3 regions of the Cupriavidus cauae genome follow, and region 3 is predicted to be linked to each of the others. Evidence: predicted binding sites of a transcription regulator. Region 3 holds the regulator's gene; each other region holds the start of a gene.
What was found. The regulator sigma-54, encoded in region 3, starts transcription at its own class of promoters, with help from an activator protein. The targets are predictions, from matches to a motif close to TGGCANGNAANCTGCTTT.

Region 1 (7,683 bases), 670 kb from region 3:
GTTCATCGACCTGTTCCTGGCGCGCGAGCTGACCGCCGGCGAGGCGGCGCTGGACGACGGCGAATTCCTCGAAACGCTGATCGTGCCGGCCGGGCAGGTGATCGACTGGGTCCGCCAGGGCCGCATCACCGACGTCAAGACCATCATCGGCGCGTTCTGGCTGGAAAAGGTGCTGTCGGGCGCCTGGCAGCCGGGCGAGCAGAAGGTGCCGGGCTGAGCGCCACCCACCTTTAAATTCGCCGAAGCGCTACCATCTTCCCGACAGGCCAGCCTCCGGGCTGGCACCGGTCAGGAAAAAATTAGAACGACCGTTCACAAATTTGCGATTCACGGCTAATATTGCTTTGACGGGCTGGAAACATCATGAAGGTGCTCGACCTGCGCTGTGCGCATGACCATCGGTTCGAAGGCTGGTTTGCTTCGGAGGACGATGCGCAGTCGCAGATTTCGCGCGATCTCGTTCAGTGTCCTGTCTGCGGCGACCACGCGGTGACGCGGCTGCCGAGCGCCCCGCGCCTGAATCTGTCCGGCGCGGCCGAGCGAGCGCCGACGCCGCGGGCGCCGGCACAGCAGGCACAGGAGGCGGTCCCGCAGGCGGCGCAGGTTCTGCAATCGCTGTATCTGAAGGCGGTCAGGCAGGTGCTGGCGCAGACCGAGGACGTGGGGCCGCGCTTTGCCGAGGAGGCCAGGCGCATGCATTACGACGAGGCACCGGAACGCGGCATCCGCGGGACGGCGTCGCCGGAGGAAGTGCAGGCGCTCGCCGAAGAGGGCATCGAAACGTTTCCGCTCGTGGTGCCGGATGCGCTGAAGCAGACGGCTCACTGAATCGCGTCCCGTGCCCGCCTTCGCGCCGGTGCGAGGGCGCGTTGGCCAGAACAATTTGCCGGCCGCAGCCGGCATCACTGGAGACGGGCATGGATCTCAATTACACGGCGGCCGACAACGCCTTCCGCGAGGAAGTGCGCAGCTGGCTGGAAGCCAACCTGCCGGCGGACATTCGCGCCAAGATTCTGAATCACCGCCGGCCCAACCGCGACGATCTGGTGCGCTGGCACAAGATCCTGGCGGGCAAGGGCTGGTCGGCGCCGCACTGGCCGGTCGAGTTTGGCGGCACCGGCTGGAACGCGACCCAGCGCCATATCTGGGATGAGGAAAATGCCCGCGTCGGCGCGCCCGGCGTGCTGCCCTTCGGCGTGGCGATGGTCGCACCGGTGATCATGAAGTACGGCAACGAGCAGCAGAAGTCCTACTATCTGCCGCGCATCCTCGACTGCACCGACTGGTGGTGCCAGGGCTATTCGGAGCCGGGCTCGGGCTCGGACCTGGCCTCGCTGAAGACCCGCGCCGAACTGACGCCGGACGGCAAGCACTACATCGTCAACGGCCAGAAGACCTGGACCACGCTCGGCCAGCACGCCGACATGATCTTCTGCCTGGTCCGCACCGACCCCGAGGCCAAGAAGCAGGAGGGCATCTCCTTCCTGCTGATCGACATGAAGACGCCGGGCATCACCGTGCGTCCGATCATCATGCTCGACGAGGACCACGAGGTGAACGAGGTCTTCTTCGACAACGTCAAGGTGCCGGTCGAGAACCGCGTCGGCGAAGAGAACAAGGGCTGGACCTACGCCAAGTACTTGCTCGGCCATGAGCGCACCGGCATCGCCCGCGTCGGCAATTCCAAGCGCGAGCTGGGCTTCCTGAAGCGCATCGCGCGCCAGCAGCAGAAGAACGGCAAGCCGCTGCTGGAAGATCCGGTATTCGGCGCCAAGGTCGCCGCGCTGGAGATCGAGCTGATGGCGCTGGAAATCACCGTGCTGCGCGTGGTCTCGAGCGAGAGCGCCGGCAAGGGCCCCGGCCCCGAGGCCTCGCTGCTGAAGATCAAGGGCACCGAGATCCAGCAGATGCTGACCGAGCTGATGGTCGAAGCCGTCGGCCCGTACGCGCAGCCGTTCGACCGCGACTACCTGGAGTGCGAGACCGAGCATGCCGTGACCGGCTACGACGATGCCGCGCCGCTGGCCGCGTACTACTTCAATTTCCGCAAGACCTCGATCTACGGCGGATCCAACGAAATCCAGAAGAACATCATCAGCCAGATGATCCTGGGGCTGTGAGGAGACAGGAACCATGAACTTCAATCTCAGCGACGAGCAGAAGCAACTGGCTGACGCGGTACGCCGCTTCATCGACAAGAGCTACGACTTCGAGTCCCGCAAGAAGGCCTACAAGAGCGAGACCGGCTACAGCGAAGCGGCCTGGAACGCGCTGGTCGAGCTCGGCCTGACCGCGCTGCCGGTGCCCGAGGCGCAGGGCGGCTTCAACGGTACCGCCATCGACATGATGGTGGTAATGCAGGAGCTGGGCCGCGGCCTGGTGGTCGAGCCGTATCTGGCGACGGTGACCGCGGCCTACGCGCTGAAGCAGGCCGGCGGCCAGGACGCCGTGCTCGAACAGGTTGCCTGCGGCGAGATCAAGCTGGCCACCGCGTTCAACGAGCGCGAGGCGCGCTACGCGCTGAACGACGTGCGCGTGACCGCCAGGGGCGGCAAGCTGAACGGCACCAAGGTCGTGGCGGTCCACGGCGGTCAGGCCGACAAGCTGGTGGTGTCCGCACGCACCGGCGGCGGCAATGCCGACCAGGACGGCATCTCGCTGTATCTGGTCGATGCCAGGGCCCCGGGCGTCACGATCCGCGACTACCGCACCATCGACAATCTGCACGCGGCCGATATCACCTTCCAGGACGCCGCCGGCGAACTGCTGGGCGCCGAAGGGCAGGGCTGGGCGCTGCTCGAGCAGACCGCCGACTACGCCGCGGTGCTGCTGTGCGCCGAGGCCGTGGGCGTGATGGACACGCTGACCGCCGCCACCATCGAGTACGCCAAGACGCGCCAGCAGTTCGGCGTGCCGATCGCGCGCTTCCAGGCGCTGCAGCATCGCATGGTCGAGATGTTCATCCATGCCGAGCAGTCGCGCTCGATCACGCTGCTGGCCGCGGCCCGCTTCGACGAGGCCAGCCCCGAGGAGCGCCGCCGCTATGTGTCGGCGGCCAAGGCCCGCGTCGGCCAGGCCGCGCGCACGGTCGGCCAGGAAGCGGTGCAGATCCACGGCGGCATGGGCGTGACCGACGAACTGCCGGCCGCGCACATGTTCAAGCGGCTGACGCTGATCAACACGACCTTCGGCGATGTCGACCATCATCTTGGCCGCTTCGCCAGCCTGCCGGAATTCCAGCAGGCGGCATGATGGCCAGCCGTTGAGGCAACACAGGCCGCGCTCGGGCGTCAACGTCCGGCGCGGCTTTTTGCTTTGGCGGACCAGAACAACCCAGCAGACTGGAGACCCCATGTCCGACACCATGTACTTCGAAGACTTCGTCGTCGGCAGCCGGCGCGAGCTCGGCTCGCGGCTGATCACCGAGGACGAGATCGTCAGCTTCGCGACGCAATACGATCCGCAGCCCTTCCACGTCGACAAGGAGGCCGCCCAGCGCAGCATCTACGGCGGCCTGATCTCGAGCGGCTGGATGACCTGCGCGGTGATGATGCGCATGCTGGTCGACAACATGACGTCGAAGTCGGCCAGCATGGGCTCGCCCGGCGTCGACGAGATCCGCTGGCTCAAGCCGGTCTATGCCGGCGATACGCTGACGGTGTTCGTGTCGGTGCTGGACAAGCGGCCGTCGCAGTCCAAGCCCGATCGCGGCGTCGTGCACACGCAGTGGGAGGCGGTCAACCAGCGCGGCGAGCTGGTCTGCACCGTCAAGGGCATGGGCATGTACGGCCGCCGGCCGGCCTGAATCCCCCATCGAACCGGAACCGTCGTTCCGGCCCGACATTGGACAAGGAGAGAAGATGCGCACCATCGCTTCGCTGGAAGAACTCGAGGGCCTGCAGGGGCAGGAGGTCGCCGTCAGCGACTGGACCGAGATCACGCAGCACCAGGTCAACCTGTTCGCCGAGGCGACCGGCGACCATCAGTGGATCCACGTCGATCCCGAACGCGCGCGGCGCGAATCGCCGTTCGGCGCCCCGGTCGCGCACGGCTTCCTGACGCTGTCGCTGCTGCCCGCGCTGATGCAGAGCGCGATGCAGATGCCGGGCGTCAAGATCGGCGTCAACTACGGCCTGAACCGCGTGCGCTTCACCGCGCCGGTGCCGGTCGGCAGCCGGCTGCGCGCCCGCATCAAGCTGCTGAAGGTCGAGCGCATCGCGCCGCCGCCCAATGCCCCGGACCTGGTCGGCGCGCAATCGACCTGGGAGGTCACGATCGAACGCGAGGGCAGCGACCGTCCGGTCTGCGTCGCGGAATCGATCAGCCGCCGCTACTCCTGACGCCCCGGTGCGGTGCGTCGCACCGCTTTGCATCATCGCACCATCGTGATGCAAGGCGCCGGCGCACCGCCACGGTGCCGTCATGCCAATGCAGTCTCCCGCGCGGCGCCAGGCCGCGTTCTTTTTTTGTGGCACGCTAGTTGCAGAAGTGCTCCCGGGGTGCGTTCTTCCTCGAACACAAACAGAGCTAGGGAGCTGCAATGAAACGACGTGAGGTGTTGAAGCTGTCGGCGTTGGCCGCCGCGGCGATGATCGGTACCAGCCCGCTGGCGATCGCGCAATCGAAAGAGCCGATCAAGGTGGGCGTGCTGCATTCGCTGTCGGGCACGATGGCGATCTCGGAGACGTCGCTGAAGGACGTCGCGCTGATGGCCATCGACGAGATCAACAAGAGCGGCGGCGTGCTGGGCCGCAAGCTGGTGCCGGTGGTCGTCGATCCCGCGTCGAACTGGCCGCTGTTCGCCGAGAAGGCGCGCCAGCTGATCAGCAACGACAAGGTCGCGGTGACCTTCGGCTGCTGGACCTCGGTGTCGCGCAAGTCGGTGCTGCCGGTCTACGAGGAACTGAACGCGCTGCTGTTCTATCCGGTGCAGTACGAGGGCGAGGAGATGTCGAAGAACGTCTTCTACACCGGCGCCGCGCCCAACCAGCAGGCCATTCCCGCGGTCGAGTACCTGATGAGCAAGGAGGGCGGCGGCGCGAAGCGCTTCTTCCTGCTGGGCACCGACTACGTGTACCCGCGCACCACCAACAAGATCCTGCGCGCCTTCCTGAAGAGCAAGGGCGTGGCCGACAAGGACATCGAGGAGGTCTACACGCCGTTCGGCCACAGCGATTACCAGACCATCGTCGCCAACATCAAGAAGTTCTCGCAGGGCGGCCGCACCGCGGTGATCTCGACGATCAACGGCGATTCCAACGTGCCCTTCTACAAGGAACTGGGCAACGCGGGCCTGAAGGCCAAGGACGTGCCGGTGGTGGCGTTCTCGGTCGGCGAGGAAGAGCTGCGCGGCATCGACACCAAGCCGCTGGTCGGCCATCTGGCCGCGTGGAACTACTTCATGTCCGTCAAGAACCCGGAGAACGACGCCTTCAAGAAGCAATGGGCGGCCTGGGTCAAGGCGAACAACCTGCCGGGCGGCGACAAGCGCGTGACCAACGATCCGATGGAAGCGACCTACGTCGGCATCCACATGTGGGCGCAGGCGGTCAAGAAGGCCGGCACCACCGATCCGAACAAGGTCCGCGCGGCGATGATCGGCCAGACCTTCAAGGCGCCGAGCGGCTTCACGCTGACGATGGGCGAGAACCACCATCTGTACAAGCCGGTGATGATCGGCGAAGTCAAGGGCGACGGTCAGTTCTCGGTCGTGTGGAAGACGCCGAAGCCGCTGCGCGCGCAGCCGTGGAGCCCGTTCATCGCGGGCAACGAGGGCAAGCCGGACAAGGTGATGTAAGGGCTGTCGTCGAGGGGGAGCAAATCACCCCCTCTCCCAGACCCTCTCCCCCCGAGGGGAGAGGGGGAACACAGTGCGGTGGTTCAATTTCCTCAGACAGGTCGATAAGTGGAAAATCACGATCGACGAGGAAAAAGACCGAACCATGAAGCAACGCCGCAAATTTGACCCTGCCTTCAAGCTGGAGGTGGTCCGGATGATCCGGGATCAAGGCCTGTCGGTGGCCGAGGTGTGCCACTCGATGGCCATTGGCGAGACGGCCGTACGGCGCTGGCTGGCCCAGTACGACGCCGAGCTCAAGGGCGAGAAGGGGATTGGTAGGCCGCTGACGCCGGAGCAGCAACGCATCCGTCAGCTGGAGGAAGAGAACCGGCGCCTGAAGGAGGACAACCTGATCCTAAAAAAGGCATCGGCCTTCTTCGCCCGCGAACTGAAGTGATGTATCACGCAGTCAGTGGTTTGCAGAAGGAGGCCATTCCCCTGAGCCGCGCCTGCCTGGCGCTGGGTGTCAGCCGCGCTGGCTATTATGCGTTCTTGCGCCGCCCCGGTGGCGACGCCAAGCGGACCAGACAGATGGTGTACGTGCGCGCCGCATTCGAGGCCAGCGGGCGCACCTATGGCAGCCGGCGGGTGGCGCGGGATGTGAGCCGGCAAGGGGTCAAGATCGGCCGGTATCGCGCTCGCACGCTGATGCGTCAGGCCCATCTGCGTCCGGTGTGGAAACGCAAATTTGTGGCAACGACCAACAGCCGGCACGACCGGCCGGTCGCGCGCAACGTGCTGGATCGACAGTTCAGACCCGCGGCGCCCAACCAGGCGTGGGTGTCGGATATCACGTATATCCGCACGCTAGAGGGCTGGCTGTACCTGGCGGTGGTGCTGGACCTGTACTCCCGCAAGGTCGTGGGCTGGTCCATGGCCGCGGCCATGCCGTCCACCCTGGTGGTAAGCGCGTTGCAGATGGCCATTGCGCACCGCAAGCCGGGGCCGGGTCTGATCGTGCATTCGGATCGTGGCAGCCAGTACGCCAGCGACGAGTACCAGAGCTTGCTGGCGCGTCACGGGATGGTCTGCAGCATGAGCCGCCTGGGCGACTGCTGGGACAACGCGGTGGCCGAACGCTTCTTCCTGAACTTGAAAATGGAGCGCGTGTGGCAGCGCCGCTACGCCGACCGGGCCGAAGCCCGGCGCGACATCATGCAGTACATCGTTGGCTTCTATAACCCCATGCGTCTGCATTCGACACTGGGGTATGAGTCGCCGCAGGATTACGAGGACAAGTTCAACCAGACCACCTTAACGACTGTCTGATAAAACTTGACCACCGCACAGTCGGTTCTCGCATTCCGCAGAGGGTGAGGGCAGCGGCGCCCCTTGTTCCGCTGCGGTTCCGCCGCCGTTCGTTCGATGGCCATCGTCTTGATCCAACCACCACCCATCTCCATGTCCCGATCCATGCTGCCCCGCGCGCCCTGGTGGCGCGCCACGCTCGCCGTGCTGCTGCTGATGGCGGCGCCCGCGCTGTGGGCGGCCGCCGCGCTGACCCAGGCCGATCTGCAGCCCCTGGCCGAAGACGATTTCGATGCCAAGCGCGCCGCCATCGTCGCGCTGGCCAAGGCCGACCCCAAGCAGGCCGGACCGATCCTGCAGGCGCTGCAGGACGACACGCTGCAGTTCGCGCCGGGCGTCGGCATGGTGCGCGTGGAGGGCGAGCGCGCGATCGACGCCATCACCGGCAAGCCGGTCGAGGTCGATGCGGCCGCGCTGCAATCGCTGACGCTGAACAACAGCCTGCGCGCGCAGGTCGACGGCGCGGCCGGCAGCCTGCTGCTGTCCTCGCCCGACGCCACGGTGCGCGCGCAGGCGATCGCCGCGCTGCTCGAGCG
Region 2 (7,683 bases), 940 kb from region 3:
GCCCCTTCAGCGCTGCCAGTGTGGCCTCGTCGAGCGCCTTGAGCAGCGGAGTTTCGATATAGCCCGGATGGAGCGAGTTGATGCGGACGCCCTGTGCCGAATAGGCCAACGCCGCCGAGCGCGTGAGACCTGTCACCCCGTGCTTGGCCGCGACGTAGGCCGGTGCGTCCGCGCTGCCGACTAATCCCAGGACCGACGACATGTTGACGATGGCGCCGCCGCCGGCGGCCAGGATGGCCGGGATCTGCGCGCGCATGGCATGCTGCACACCCGAGAGGTTGGTATCGATGACACGTTGCCATTCCTCGGCCGCCAGTTCGCCTGCAGGCTTGAGTTCTCCGGCAATGCCAGCGTTGTTGAAAGCCAGGTGCAGAGAACCGAAATGCTTGAGTGCGCACTGCACCGCCGCACCGGCGTCCTCGGGTTTGGCCGCATTGCCCTCGTGTGCCACGGCGCGGCCGCCGGCGGCGATGATGGCCTGTGTCACACGTCGGGCGGCCTCGAAGTCGATGTCGGAGGCAACCACCTGCACACCATTTATGGCGAGCAGGTGTGCCGTTGCCTCGCCGATACCCGAGCCGGCGCCACTGACCAGCGCGCTGTCACCTTTGAAGATGTATTTCATAGTGAATCGTCCTCCTTCGGGATTTGATTGATTCATAGTTCGGACGGTGACTCTCCGCGCTCAACTAGCACGAGTGCGATGGCACAGCACGCCAGAGCGCGTCGCAAAGATGCGCCGCCGCAGTGCGTACCGGCGCCATGGTTTTGAAATGGGCGACGAGGCGCTCGACACCGCTTTGAGCACCTGCGCGAGCGCCTCCACGGGCTGTTGATTCATGTGATCTCTTTTCTGCGCGACTGGCGCACCAGCATCACGGGAACAGGTGCGATACGCGCCACCTGTTCCGCATCGCTTCCCAGCAGCAGCCGGTCCACCCCACGGCGTCCATGGGTGCCCAGGATGACCAGGTCGCAATCGTTCTCCTTGGCCTGCCGGGCAATTTGCTCTGATACCCGCTCTGCAGTGCTTTCAAGCAGTACTGTCTCTGTTGCAATTCCGTCCTGACGCAGCCGGTTTGCGGCCTCGTCCAACAAGGCATGCCCGGCTGCCAGGAAGTGAGGGCGGACGTCCTCGATGTAGACCTTGGGGCGCTCGAAACCCGTGCTGTGCCGGGTCGGCTCGATGACATGCAGCAGGACCACGGTGGCGCCGTTCAGGCGTGCCATGTCCGCCGCATGATCGAGGGCCAGAAGGGATGTGGGACTGCCATCAAGCGGCACCAGAAATCGTGAATACATGGAACTCCTCCAAGAGCTGCGGATTGCCGCGTCGGAAGTCAGCCGCTCGCGCAGTGGGCTCAAGACATGTGCTGACCGCCGTTCATCGCCACGTTGCTGCCGGTCATGAAGGCGGCGGCTTCGCTGGCGATGAAGGCGACAAGAGCTGCAATCTCGGCCGGCTGGCCGAGACGGCCAACCGGAATCGCATCGATGATCTTCTGGCGCATGTCCTCTCGCACCGCCATCACCATCTCGGTGGCCAGATAGCCCGGCGAGACGGTGTTGACCGTCACGCCCTTGCGCGCCACCTCCTGTGCGAGCGCCTTGGTGAATCCATGTACCCCGGCCTTGGCCGCCGAATAATTGGTCTGCCCGAACTGGCCCTTGCTGCCGTTGATCGAAGAGATGTTGACGATGCGGCCCCAGCCGCGCTCGGCCATCGGGTCGATGAACGGCTTGGTGACGTTGAACATGGAGTCCAGGTTGGTGCGCAGTACGGCATCCCAACCGGCCTTGTCGAGCTTGCGCAGCGTTGCATCGCGGGTGATGCCGGCGTTGTTCACCAGGATGTCGATCCGATGACCGTCGGCGTGGATGCGCCGCGCCAGTTCCTGCGTTGATTCGTAGTCCGATACATCCACCCCGTAGGCGGCAAATGAGTAGCCCTGTGTCGCTTGCGCTTGCTGCCACTGGCCAATCGTGGTGTTGCCGGGGGTATGCGTGACGATCACGCGGTGGCCGGCATCGTGCAGGGCACGGGCGATCGCAGCGCCCAACCCCCGGTTGCCTCCCGTCACGAGCGCCGTCCGTTGCGTCGTATTCATTGCCGTCCCCTCATTTCTTGGTCTTGCCCTGGGGTACGGCGCTTGGGGCGGTCCAGGGCTGCGCCAAGCGCTGGCAAAGCTGCGTGAAAGAGGCTGCGTCGCCACTGGCGCCGAATGCCTCGGAGACAGATTCCTGCCAAGTCGTGAGCGCTTGGCGCAGACCATTGGCAAAGGCCGCCTGGCTTTGGGCTGCTACTTGCCCGACCGCTTGGGCATCGCCCATGCGGCCTTGGCACAGGCGCCAGAACACCTCGGACGGCAAGGTCGCGAGCGCCTGCCAGTCGGCTGCCTGTTGGAGGCCCTGGATGCGCGAGGTGGTCTCCAGCACGCCGCCAGCGCTGAGCTGTTGCATGGCTTAACAGAACCGACAGGGGCTCTGTCAATTTGATGACGACGGCAGGGAAACGGTGACCGTGATAAAGCGATTTCGTTTTCTTCACCACTTCATTCTACCGCTGCCTCGCCATCAAATTGACAGAGCCTTGCTGGGGTGTGCATTTCAGAAATTTCTGATCTAAGCGACCTGCGCCCCTTTCCTAGTTCGCGAATTTTATGACAGCACCCCAGAGATTTTTCGATGTGCGATTGCACAATGAGCTTGACCTCGTTCGCTGGCACCTCCGTAGATACCCTGTGTTGTATCGATTCTGTGTGACGGTTGTGCTGACCTGCGTCCTTCGGTTTGTGCCTGGCAGAAGGCGGCGCCCAAACGCAGGAAGCATCTGGCCGTTTAACGCAGGATGCTTGGGCCGAATTGCGACAGATGACGATCCCGCAGCAGCTCACCTGTAAATGCATTGCTGCAAAGCAGCAATAAAGGCTCATTTCTGCCGATGGCACGCGACTTGCTTTGAGATATCAAAACACAGAATCGGAGACACAGGCGATGCACAAGCAAGCAGCCCTTGAGGCGGAACCCAGGTTCGATCCGAACCTCAGGTTTGTCAGCGTTACCGCCATCAACACACAGGGATTCGTCCAGTTCGAATTTTCAGTCGGCACCCCCGAGCTCTGTGTCGAGCTCATGCTGCCTATTGCTGCGTTCGAAGAATTTTGCCTCGCGCAGAAGGTGACGCGATTGGATGCCTTCGGCGAGATTGTGCGGCATTGATTTTCTTGTGAGCAGCGCCGAGCAGCCTGATGAAGCGCGCCTAGTCTGATCGCATCCCATCCCGGTTCACAACCACAGGAGCAGTTAATGACCATCGATTTGAAGACGCGGGAAATCAAACCACTGCGTCACACCTACACGCACGTGGCTCAATACATCGGAGCCGATAAAGCCGCTTCGCGCTATCAGGAAGGCACTGTAGGTGCTCAACCGGCAGCGAATTTTCATTACCGGCCCACGTGGGATCCCGAGCATGAACTGTTCGACACGTCGCGCACCGCGATCCAAATGAAGGACTGGTATGCGCTGAAAGACCCGCGTCAGTTCTACTACGCGTCGTGGACGATGACCCGAGCGCGGCAGCAAGACGCGATGGAATCCAACTTCGAGTTTGTCGAGTCGCGCGGCATGATCGATCTCGTTTCCGATGAGGTTCGACAACAGGCGCTTTCCGTTCTCGTGCCTTTGCGCCACGCGGCCTGGGGCGCGAACATGAACAACTCCCAGATCTGTGCCCTGGGTTATGGCACGACCTTCACTGCGCCGGCTATGTTCCACGCAATGGACAATCTGGGTGTAGCGCAGTATCTCACACGACTGGCGCTGGTAATGTCCGGACCCGATCTTCTTGACGAAGCCAAGCAAGCCTGGATGACGAGTCCCGATTGGCAACCGTTGCGTCGTTATGTGGAAAACACTCTGGTGCTGCAAGATCCGGTGGAACTGTTCGTCGCCCAGAATCTGGCGCTCGACGGTCTTCTTTATCCCATGATCTACGGCGCTTTCGTCGACGATTACATCACACTCAACGGTGGTAGCGCAGTGGCAATGCTAACCACTTTCATGCCCGAGTGGCATGACGAATCCAGTCGCTGGGTCGATGCGGTAGTGAAGACCATGGCGGCCGAATCGGAGGATAACAAAGCGCTGCTCATTCACTGGTTGCGTACCTGGGAAGATCAGGCGGCGTCAGCGTTGTTGCCTGTCGCTGAAATGGCTTTGGCGGAAAACGGCCACGACGCCTTGGAAGAAGTAAGGCAGCGACTTCGTGCCCGCGTTGCGAAGGCCGGGATTGTTCTGTAACCGCTAATTTATATTCCTGACCGTCATAGAGGAATGTTCATGTCTAACGTATTTATCGCGTTTCAGGCTAACGAGGAGTCTCGACCGGTGGTGGAGGCGATTCTCGCTGATAACCCTAATGCGGTCGCCACAGAATCGCCTGGCATGGTGAAGATCGATGCGCCCGGGCATCTCACAATAAACCGTCAAAGCATCGAAGACCGGATCGGCATGAAGTTCGATCTCCAGCAAATCCACATCAACCTGATCACCTTGTCCGGATATATCGACGAGGATGACGAACAGTTCACGCTGAGCTGGAAACACTGAACACGGCAAAGAGGAAATTGAAATGGACACTTCTGTGCAGAAGAAGAAACTCGGTTTAAAGGATCGCTACGCAGCGATGACCCGCGGACTTGGCTGGCAGACGAGCTACCAGCCGATGGACAAGGTGTTCCCGTACGACAAGTACGAAGGCATCAAGATCCACGATTGGGATAAATGGGAAGACCCCTTCCGCCTGACCATGGACGCCTACTGGAAATATCAGGGCGAGAAGGAAAAAAAGCTTTACGCCGTCATCGACGCTTTCGCGCAGAACAACGGGCAGTTGAGCATTTCCGACGCGCGCTATGTCAACGCACTCAAGGTGTTTATCCAGGGTGTGACACCGCTGGAGTATATGGCACACCGAGGTTTTGCCCACGTTGGTCGGCATTTTACGGGTGAAGGGGCGCGTGTTGCTTGCCAGATGCAGTCCATCGACGAGCTGCGTCACTTCCAGACCGAAATGCATGCTCTCTCGCACTACAACAAGTATTTTAACGGCCTGCACAACTCCATCCATTGGTACGACCGGGTCTGGTATTTGTCGGTGCCCAAGTCATTTTTTGAAGACGCGGCCACCGGTGGACCGTTCGAGTTTCTTACTGCGGTGAGCTTTTCGTTCGAATATGTGTTGACCAACCTGCTGTTTGTCCCCTTCATGTCGGGTGCTGCTTACAACGGGGACATGTCGACGGTCACCTTCGGTTTTTCGGCGCAAAGTGACGAATCGCGCCACATGACACTCGGCATCGAATGCATCAAGTTCATGCTGGAACAGGATCCGGACAACGTGCCCATCGTGCAGCGCTGGATCGACAAGTGGTTCTGGCGCGGCTATCGGCTGTTGAGCATCGTGGCCATGATGCAGGACTACATGCTGCCTAACCGGGTGATGAGCTGGCGCGAGAGCTGGGAGATGTACGTCGAGCAGAACGGCGGCGCGCTGTTCAAGGATCTTGCGCGTTACGGCATCCGTAAGCCCAAGGGCTGGGACCAGGCTTGCGAAGGCAAGGACCACATCAGCCATCAGACCTTCGCCGTGTTCTATAACTATAACGCCGCGGCCCCCATCCACACCTGGGTTCCCACAGAAGAAGAAATGGGGTGGCTGTCGGAGAAGTACCCCGAGACGTTCGACAAGTATTACCGTCCGCGTTGGGACTACTGGCGCGAGCAGGCCGCCAAGGGCAACCGTTTCTACAACAAGACGCTGCCGATGCTCTGCACTACCTGCCAGATTCCGATGATATTCACCGAGCCTGGCGACGCAACCAAGATCTGCTATCGCGAGTCGGACTACCTCGGCGACAAGTATCACTTCTGCAGCGACCACTGCAAGGAGATTTTTGACAACGAACCCGAGAAGTTCGTGCAGTCATGGCTTCCGCCGCAGCAAGTGTATCAAGGAAACTGTTTCAAGCCGGATGCCGATCCGACCAAGGAAGGTTTCGATCCCTTGATGGCCTTGCTCGACTACTACAACCTGAATGTAGGCCGGGACAACTTCGATTTCGAGGGGTCGGAAGACCAAAAGAACTTTGCTGCCTGGCGTGGAGAGGTCTTGCAAGGAGAAGCCAAATGAGCGTTGTTGCCCTCAAACCCTACAAGTTCCCGGCACGAGACGCGCGCGAAAACTTTCCGGCGCCGTTGCTGTTTATCGGCTGGGAAGACCATCTGTTGTTTGCGGCACCAGTTGCCTTGCCCCTGCCGTCGGACACGTTGTTCGGTGCGCTGTGCACCCAGGTGTTGCCCGGCACTTATGGCTATCACCCCGATTTCTCAAAAATCGACTGGAGCCAGGTGCAGTGGTTTAAGTCCGGCCAGCCGTGGCATCCCGACCCGGCGAAGTCGCTGGCTGAAAACGGTCTGACGCACAAAGACGTGATCCGCTTTCGCACGCCTGGCTTGAACGGTCTGAGCGGTTCCTGCAATTGAGATTGCGTCATGGCAGCGCAATCACACCGCAGCCGAAGTTACAGGCCGCGGTGTGATTGGCCTCTGGCGATTTGAACAATGACCTATCAACTCAACATTCAGCCCCTGGGTGCCACCATTGAGGTGGAGGAAGGGCAAACTATACTCGACGCGGCCTTGCGCCAAGGCATTTACATTCCGCACGCGTGTGGTCACGGGCTATGTGGAACCTGCAAGGTGCAGGTGTGTGACGGAGAAGTCGATCTCGGCGATGCGAATCCCTTCGCGCTGATGGACTTCGAGCGCGAGGAGCGCAAGGCGTTGGCCTGCTGTGCCACCTTGCTCGATGACACGACCATCGAGGCCGACATCGAGGAAGACCCGGACGCCGAAGTCATCCCGGTCGAGGATTTCAATGCCGAGGTGACACGCATCGAGCAACTCACACCGACGATCAAAGCCGTCTTCCTGAGACTCGATCAACCGATTCATTTTCAGGCGGGTCAGTACGTGCAACTTGAAATTCCCGAGTTGCGCCAGACACGGGCGTTTTCCATTGCCAATTCACCTGCGGACGTCGCAGCAACGGGGGAGATCGAGCTCAATATTCGCCGGGTTCCGGGAGGACAGGGCACGGGTTACATCCATGAACAACTGGCGGTGGGGAACATACTGCACGTGACGGGTCCCTATGGCCGGTTTTTCGTGCGCAGGTCAGCCGACCAACCCATGGTTTTCATGGCAGGTGGTTCAGGCCTGTCGAGCCCTCGGTCGATGATTATCGACTTGTTGCAAAGCGGATGGAGCAGGCCTATCACTCTGGTCTATGGCCAGCGCAATGAGGCAGAACTGTATTACGACGAGGAGTTCCGCGAGCTCAGCCAGCGGTATTCGAACTTCAGCTACGTGCCGGCACTATCGGAAAAAGCAGAAGGTGCGACGCATCCCTTGGCGCAGGGTTTCGTTCACGAGGTCGCCAAGGCTCATTTCGGGAACAACTTTTCCGGCCACAAAGCCTATTTGTGCGGGCCGCCGGCGATGATCGACGCCTGCGTCACGACCCTGATCCAGGGCCGGTTGTTCGAACGCGACATCTATTTTGAGAAGTTCATTTCCGCAGCCGATGCCCAACAAGTACGCAGTCCGCTTTTCAAGAGG
Region 3 (7,683 bases):
GCCGCCGCCGGGATCCACCGCCTTGGCGCTGCCCGGTTCAGCCTACCGGCACCAGCTCGCGGTGTCTGACCAGCACATTACCATGCGCGCGGAAGTAGTTGGCAAGTCTTTCCGCGATGTACACGGAGCGGTGCTGGCCGCCGGTGCAACCGATCGCGACCGTCAGATAGCTGCGGTTGTCCGCGACGAAGCTCGGCAGCCATTTCTCCACGTAGGCGCGAATGTCCTCGGCCATCGCCAGCACCATCGGCTGGCTCTGCAGGAAATCGATGACGGGCGCATCGCGTCCGGTCAGGGGCCGCAGTTGCAGGTCGTAATACGGATTGGGCAGCGAGCGCACGTCGAACACCATGTCGGCATCGCTCGGCACGCCGTGCTTGAAGCCGAACGACGTGAAGAGCAGCGTCAGCTCCAGATTGTCGTCGCGGATGAAATCCTTGATCCATGCGCGCAGCGTATTGGTGCGCACATTGCTGGTGTCGATGCGATGCGCCGATTCGGCCAGCGGGCTCAGCAGCTCGCGTTCCATCTCGATCGCTTCGACCAGCGGGGTCTCGTTCGGTACGGGCGCGCCGTCCGCCTCGCGCGCAGCCAGCCGCACCGACAGCGGATGGCGCCGCCGCGTTTCGGAATAGCGCTGCACCAGCGAATCGGTATTGGCGGTCAGGAAGACCACGCGGACCTCGTGATCGGCCGACAGGCTCCGCAGCGTCTCCGGCAGCCTGGCCAGCGATTCGCGGCTGCGGATATCGGTGGCGATACCCAGATGCGTGTAGCCCTCGGCCGCAAGGTAGCGGGCGAGTTCGGGGATGAACTGCGCGGGCAGGTTGTCGACGCAGTAGTAGCCTGCGTCTTCGAGCACGTTCAATGCAACCGATTTGCCGGAGCCGGAAATGCCGGTGATGAGGACGATGCGCATAACGCTTGAAGGATAGCATCGCGTGATGATTGCGTCATGACGGTCCGATGAAATCCGCGGCTCGTGAGGCGGCCATCGGCGGAAATGGCGGCGAAAGCGTGCGAAAGCCGCGCAATGGGTAGTGAGCCGGCAAAGAAAAAGGCGAACCGCCGTGTGCCGCGCGATTCGCCTTTATTTCTTTCCGACTCTTGTTTCGCCGTCTATTTCGCTTTCCGGCGCTCCGGAACAATGCCGGCTCGGTGTGCCGTCATGCGGACAGGCATTCCTTCATGAACGCCTTGCGTTCGTCGCCCTTCTTGCCGCTCGCCTGCGCATTGCACGCCTTCATCTTTTGCTGCTGCGAGTTGCCGGCGGTGGCGGGTTTGGCCGACAGGCATTCCTTCATGAAGGCCTTGCGCTCGTCGCCCGTCTTGCCGGCCGCCTGCGTGTTGCACGTCTTCATCTTGCTCTGCTGGCTGTTGCCGGAGGCGGTCTGGGCAAAGGCGCCCGTGGCGACCAGAGGGCACAGCAGCACGCAGGTTGCGATCAGTGTCTTCATGCTGAAATCTCCTGACTGAGGATCGGGTCGCCAAGCGCAGGATGCGCAACGGCGCAGGCTGGGCGTGATGCCCATTACAGCACAAAACGCTGAAAACCCCAATCAGGTTGACGCTGTCGGCGTGTCCGGCACGCCGATGCGTCAAGGCGCAGTTGCGGCGCGGCCCGGGCTGCCGAAGGAATCGGGCTCGGTCAGACGCTCAAAGCAGGCGGCCCTGGCCGCGCGACGCCGCATCGGCCTGCATCGCCGCACGCTGGCGGTCCATGAAATCGCGCAGCGTGTCGATGCCGCGCAGGCGCAGGATGGTATTGCGCACCGCCGCCTCCACCAGCACCGCAAGGTTGCGGCCGGCCGCCACCTGGATCTTCACCATATGGATCGGCAGGCCGAGCACGTCGAGATATTGCGAATCGAGCGGCAGCCGCTCGAATTCGCCGTCGTTGCGGCGAACCAGCTGGACCACGAGCTTGAGCTTCATCTTCCGGCGCACAGCGGTTTCGCCGAAGATCGTCTTGATGTCGAGCAGGCCCAGGCCGCGCACTTCCAGCAGGTTCTGCAGCAGCGGCGGGCAGCGGCCCTCGACGAAATCGGGGCCAAGACGCACGAAATCGACCGCATCGTCGGCGACCAGGCCGTGTCCGCGCGAGATCAATTCGAGGCCCAGCTCGCTCTTGCCAAGGCCCGATTCGCCCATGATCAGCACGCCCATGCCGAGGATATCGAGGAACACCCCGTGCATGGTCACGCGCGGCGCGGAAATGCGCGACAGATACAGCCGCAGGTGGTCGATGACCGCGGCCGAGGATACCGGCGTCGTGAACAGCGGCGTGGAAGAGCGCGTGCAGCGCAGTTCCAGGTCCGGCGGCGGCTCCATGCCGTCGGCCACCACCAGGAAGGGCGGCTCGAGCAGGATCAGCTCGCCCATCTGGCGCTTGCGCGTTTCGTCGTCGAGCCGCTGGTAGTAGGTGATCTCCGGCTTGCCGAGCACCTGGATCCGGTTCGGGTGAATCAGGTTCAAGTGGCCGACCAGGTCGGCCGCCGAGGTCGCCTCGCGTGCGAAGTCGAGATCGAAGGCGCGATCGGCGCCCTCCAGCCCGGCCACCCAGGACAATTTGAGGTCGGCTGCGTTGTCGTCGAAGATCGACTGGGAGGTAACGCCGGTGAGTTCCATGCGGGATGAGGCGGGGCGCTGGGGCGGTGGTGAATGCGGGTGGCGCGGCGGTGGGCCGCTTACGCCGAGAGGGTCAAGGATGCCATTGCACCAGCAACTGGTGAACCGCATCGGGCGTCGGCAAAGCGGCGAGGCCTTCACGCATATCGCGATCGGACAATAGCTGAGCGATTTCCGACAGGATTTCGAGATGCTGCTGCGTGGCCTGTTCGGGGACCAGCAGGAAGATCAACAGCGAAACGGGCTTGCCATCGGGCGATTCGAACGGAATCGGCTCGGCAAGCCGCATGAAGGCGGCCAGCGGCTGCTTCAGGCCCTTGATGCGGCCATGCGGAATGGCCACGCCGGCGCCAAGGCCGGTCGAGCCGAGCGATTCGCGGGCGAACAGATTGTCGGTCACCGTGGCGCGCGCCACGCCATGGTTGTTCTCGAACAGCAGCCCGGCCTGTTCGAACACGCGTTTTTTGCTGGTGACGCTGACGTCGAGCGAGATATTGCCGGGCGGCAGCAGTTTGGCCAAACGGTTCATTTGAAATGCGCGGAATTCCTGATACTGGCGCCGCCATGCGGTTTCTTGCCGGCGTGGGCCGGTCTGCCGTTGCTGGGCGGTGCGTTCGTTGCCGCCGCTTCCCGACTATCAGCGTGCGGCACATTATAGTGCAGGGGGGCTCCCTGCCGTCCGATGCCGATCGCCCCGAGCGGCATTGCGCAAGGAAACGGGGCGGGCATTCTCTATATGTATTGCACAGCATACACCGGGAAGCCGGCCAGACGGAACCCCATCCCGGTTTCATCCTATAGGTTGCACGGCGAGGCGGCACCGCGGCCTCGCTCGAACGTCCACGCGGGGCGCAAAAAAGCCGTGCTCCTGGCACGGCTTCTTTCCTCACTTCAAGGCCGGCCGGCGTTGTGGCCGAGCCGAATCTTCAAGCTACTGCTGGGCCTGACTGGCCACGAAGCTGTGGTACTTCAGCGATTCGCGGTCGTGGCTCTGCACCTTGTCCTTGTAGCGGATCACTTGCCGGTCCAGCTTGTCGACCAGCATGTCGATCGCCGCATAGAGATCTTCGTGGTGCGCCTCGACAAAGATGTCCTTGCCCTTCAGATGCACATTGATTTCCGCGCGTTGACGGCGATCCTTTTCCTTTTGATTGTCGACCGATAGCAGCACGCTGACGTCAATAACCTGATCGAAATGCCTGAGGATTCGCTCCAGTTTCGTTTCCACGTACTCACGCAGCGAAGGCGTGATGTCCAAGTGGTGTCCACTGATCTTGAAGTTCATAGCGCTTCTCCTTCTGAAAGAGCCGCACCAGGCAGGCGATGCGACTCGGCTACAAAGACTTGCGAAGGTTCACGGCGGGGATCTTCAAGGCTTCACGGTATTTGGCGACGGTACGTCGCGCCACGACGAAGCCTTGTTCCCCCAGCAGTTCGGCAATCCGGCTGTCGGACAACGGGTTTCTGGGGTCTTCGGCTCCTATCAACTGCTTGATCAGCGCACGGATTGCGGTGGAAGAGGCGGCACCGCCGGTTTCGGTCGATACATGGCTGCCAAAGAAATATTTCAGCTCGAATGTCCCCATCGGGGTGGCCATGTACTTATTGGTAGTCACACGAGAAATGGTCGACTCGTGTAGACCCAGTGTATCGGCTATCTCCCTCAAAACCAAGGGGCGCATCGCAATTTCACCGTGCGTGAAGAAATTCTTTTGCCGCTCCACGATGGCTTGTGCGACGCGCAAAATGGTGTCGAAACGCTGCTGGATATTCTTGATGAGCCAGCGCGCCTCCTGCAGTTTCTGCTGCAATCCCGCGGCGCCGGTATCGCCTTTTGCACCGCGCAAGATTTGCGCATACATGTCGTTGATGCGCAGCCGCGGCATCACATCGGGATTGAGCTGGGCGATCCAGTTATGGCCGCTCTTGCGCACGAACACGTCGGGCACGACGAAATCCGCTTCCGGCCGGCTGTAGGCGTGGCCGGGATAGGGCGCGAGCGAGCGGATCAGCTCGTGCGCGGCCTTCAGCTGCATGTCGTCGACCTGCAGCGCCTTCTTCAGGCGGGTGTAATCGCGCGCGGCCAGCAGTTCGAGGTGATGGCGCACGATCGTCATCGCCAGCTCGCGCTGCGGATGTTCGATGCGGCGCAGTTGCAGCGACAGGCATTCGGCCGCGTTGCGCGCCCCGACCCCGGGCGGGTCGAAGCTTTGCAGCAGCGTCAGCATCGCATGCACTTCGTCGAGCTCGAATTCGAGCTCTTCAGGCAATTCGGAAAGGATTTCCTCGAGCGAGGCGCTCAGGTAGCCGTCGTCGTCGAGCGATTCGATCAGGAAAATCGCCAGGCCCTTGTCGCGCGTGGAGATTTTCAGCGGCGCCAATTGCTCCATCAGATATTCGCGCAGCGTGGGCTCGGCATCGCGCAATTGCAGCGGCGTTTTCTCGTCCTCGTCGCTTTGCGGACGGCGGGCGAAATCGTCCAGGCTCCAGTCGCCGCCATAATCGTCGCCCGCGCCGTCGGCATAGCCGTCGTCGGCGGACGCGGCGCCATCCGCGCGCGAATCGGCGGGGGCCGTCGGCTCGGAAGACGGGGTCGTGGTGGTGGTCTGGACATTGACCGACCCGTCGGCGGCGACCCGCAGCGGGCTTTCGATCCAGTCGTTTTCGCGTTCGAGCAGGGGATTCTCGGTCAGCGCCTGCTCGACTTCCTGTTGCAGTTCCAGCGTGGAGAGCTGCAACAGCCGGATCGACTGCTGCAGCTGCGGCGTCAGGGCCAGATGCTGGGAGAGGCGTAGCTGTAGCGACGGTTTCATGCGGCCTATTTTATGCGCAACTTCGGCCGCGATGGAACGGAATTTGCTATCGGAAGTTTCGATTGCGTGGTCAGAAGCGATTGCCTGATGGATCACCAGGGAAGGAACGGTACATGAACCGCGCACGAACGAAAACGGCCGCCCTCTGTACGAGGGCGGCCGCGCGCCAAACCGCCATTACATGCGGAAGTTTTCGCCCAGATAGACGCGCCGCACCGATTCATTGGCGATGATGTCCTTGGGCTCGCCGGCCGCGAGCACCGCGCCTTCGCTGATGATGTACGCGTGGTCGCAGATGCCCAGCGTCTCGCGCACGTTGTGGTCGGTGATCAGCACGCCGATATTGCGTGCCTTCAGGAAGCTGACGATGCGCTGGATCTCGCCGACCGCGATCGGATCGACGCCGGCGAACGGCTCGTCGAGCAGGATGAAGCGCGGCGCCGAGGCAAGCGCCCGTGCGATCTCGACGCGGCGGCGCTCGCCGCCCGACAGCGACAGCGCGGGGTTGTTGCGCAGGTGCGCGATCTGCAGATCGTCGAGCAGGCTGTCCAGCCGCCGCTCGATCTCGGCGCCGGACAGCGCCTTGCCGTTGTCTCGCTGCAGTTCCAGCACCGCGCGGATGTTCTGCTCGACATTGAGCTTGCGGAACACCGACGCTTCCTGCGGCAGGTACGACAGGCCCATGCGCGCGCGCTCGTGGATCGGCAGGCCGCTGATGTGCTGGCCGTCGAGCACGATGTCGCCTTCGTCGAGCGCGACCAGGCCCACGATCATGTAGAACGAGGTGGTCTTGCCCGCGCCATTGGGGCCGAGCAGGCCGACGACCTCGCCGCTCTTGACGTCCAGCGACACGTCCTTGACCACGGTGCGCGAGCCGTAGCGCTTCTTCAGATGACGCACCACCAGGTTGCTGGTGGCCGGCATCGTGCCCGCGCCGGCACCGGCTGCGGTGTTGGCGTTGGCGGCGGGAGCGGTGGCGGTAGCGGTGTCGGCAACGGACATGTGGGCAATCCTTTGATACTGCGTCATGCGAAGCGGGCGTGGCGAAGCGTACGTGGCGGAGCGTGCGCGGCGTGCGGGTACGTCAGGCCCGGGAAGCGATCAGGGCTTGGCCGTCGGCGAGCCTTTCAGGTCCACGCCGGCGCCACTGCCGCCGGTCCCCTGGCTCTGGCGCGGCGACAGCACGGCGCGTACGCGGCCGGACGGGTTCGCCGGCGCCGCGTTGCCGCTGCCACCGGCCGCGGTGTAGAACTCGTTGCGGCTGTCGTAGGTCAGCACCGCGCCGCGGATCTCGTCGACCACCTTGGCGCCCGCCAGCCGCGCCATGCGCGCATTGCCGATCAGCTTGGCCACTTCCTGCTTGCCGTCGTATTCGATGCGGTCGCCCCAGCCGTCGATGTACTCGTCGACGTTGTCGCGCTTCTGCCGGATATAGGCCTGCTTGCCGCCCTTGGACGTGGCCACCGCGTACTGGTAGCCCTCGGGATCGGTGCGGACCTCGGCGGCATCGGACTTGAGCACCATGGTCCCCTTGGTCAGCACCACGTTGCCGGTCAGCGTATAGATCTGCTTGACGTCGTCGTAGCTGGCGTTGTCGGCCTCGAGCACCAGCGGCTTGTCGCGGTCGGCGCGTTCGGCGAGCGCCGGCAGGGCGAGCGTCATGCCGGCGGCGAAGGCGAGCAGCACGGCGGTGGCGCGGCGGCGGGTCCAGGTCGTCAGGGTCAGGGTCATGTTGGCCACGATGGCGTTGATTGGCGTTGTCCGGGAATCGTCCAGACGGGGCGGGTGGCCCGGACTGGCGCGGAGATCGTTCGAATGGTGCGCGCCTGGCGCGGGGGCGCGATGCGTCATGGCTGTTTCGCGCCGCCGCCGCGCGGCGCCATCACGATGGTGCCGCGCACATTGCCGAGCAGATTGACCTCGCGCGTGACATTGTTGAAGACCAGGCCGTTGGCCGTCATCACCGACGGTCCGCGGGTCAGCTTGACCGGCTTGTCGGTCTTCACGATGTCGTCGTTGATCAGGATCTGGAAGTAGCTCGAGGTCGCGCTCATCTGCGGGTCCTGCGATGGATCGGCGCCCTGCACGCGAACGATATGGGCGTTGCCGAACAGGTCGATCACGCTGGCGTCGGCGTTCATCTTGCCCAGGTCCGCGGTACCGGTCACCGGCGGCCGGTCCGGTTCGTAGGCGCGCATCGCCGGCCGCGTGACCTCGTAGGTCTGGTCGTCCTCGTAATGGA

Region 1: a site for sigma-54 is predicted at 4,470-4,487, ahead of urtA (urea ABC transporter substrate-binding protein). Genes of this name have one in related genera too.
Region 2: a site for sigma-54 is predicted at 2,943-2,960, ahead of KZ686_RS09970 (phenol hydroxylase subunit). Genes of this name have one in related genera too.

The regions. Positions count from the first base shown of each region.
Region 1 is NZ_CP080293.1:1,942,021-1,949,703, forward strand. Features, by position in the region: gene KZ686_RS08710 (NUDIX domain-containing protein) at 1-217, shown strand, start outside; gene KZ686_RS08715 (DUF1178 family protein) at 364-828, shown strand; gene KZ686_RS08720 (acyl-CoA dehydrogenase family protein) at 918-2,120, shown strand; gene KZ686_RS08725 (acyl-CoA dehydrogenase family protein) at 2,134-3,252, shown strand; gene KZ686_RS08730 (MaoC family dehydratase) at 3,353-3,805, shown strand; gene KZ686_RS08735 (MaoC family dehydratase) at 3,861-4,340, shown strand; gene urtA (urea ABC transporter substrate-binding protein) at 4,541-5,797, shown strand; one part of gene KZ686_RS08745 (IS3 family transposase) at 5,919-6,207, shown strand; one part of gene KZ686_RS08745 (IS3 family transposase) at 6,207-7,108, shown strand; gene urtB (urea ABC transporter permease subunit UrtB) at 7,241-7,683, shown strand, end outside.
Region 2 is NZ_CP080293.1:2,214,397-2,222,079, forward strand. Features, by position in the region: gene KZ686_RS09950 (SDR family NAD(P)-dependent oxidoreductase) at 1-625, opposite strand, end outside; gene KZ686_RS09955 (universal stress protein) at 838-1,302, opposite strand; gene phbB (acetoacetyl-CoA reductase) at 1,362-2,108, opposite strand; gene KZ686_RS09965 (hypothetical protein) at 2,119-2,460, opposite strand; gene KZ686_RS09970 (phenol hydroxylase subunit) at 2,995-3,219, shown strand; gene KZ686_RS09975 (aromatic/alkene monooxygenase hydroxylase subunit beta) at 3,307-4,302, shown strand; gene KZ686_RS09980 (MmoB/DmpM family protein) at 4,342-4,611, shown strand; gene KZ686_RS09985 (aromatic/alkene/methane monooxygenase hydroxylase/oxygenase subunit alpha) at 4,634-6,193, shown strand; gene KZ686_RS09990 (phenol hydroxylase subunit P4) at 6,190-6,546, shown strand; gene KZ686_RS09995 (NADH:ubiquinone reductase (Na(+)-transporting) subunit F) at 6,625-7,683, shown strand, end outside.
Region 3 is NZ_CP080293.1:1,272,872-1,280,554, forward strand. Features, by position in the region: gene rapZ (RNase adapter RapZ) at 38-919, opposite strand; gene KZ686_RS05740 (PsiF family protein) at 1,167-1,457, opposite strand; gene hprK (HPr(Ser) kinase/phosphatase) at 1,657-2,628, opposite strand; gene ptsN (PTS IIA-like nitrogen regulatory protein PtsN) at 2,702-3,157, opposite strand; gene hpf (ribosome hibernation-promoting factor, HPF/YfiA family) at 3,560-3,913, opposite strand; gene KZ686_RS05760 (RNA polymerase factor sigma-54) at 3,963-5,441, opposite strand; gene lptB (LPS export ABC transporter ATP-binding protein) at 5,619-6,443, opposite strand; gene lptA (lipopolysaccharide transport periplasmic protein LptA) at 6,543-7,172, opposite strand; gene lptC (LPS export ABC transporter periplasmic protein LptC) at 7,289-7,683, opposite strand, start outside.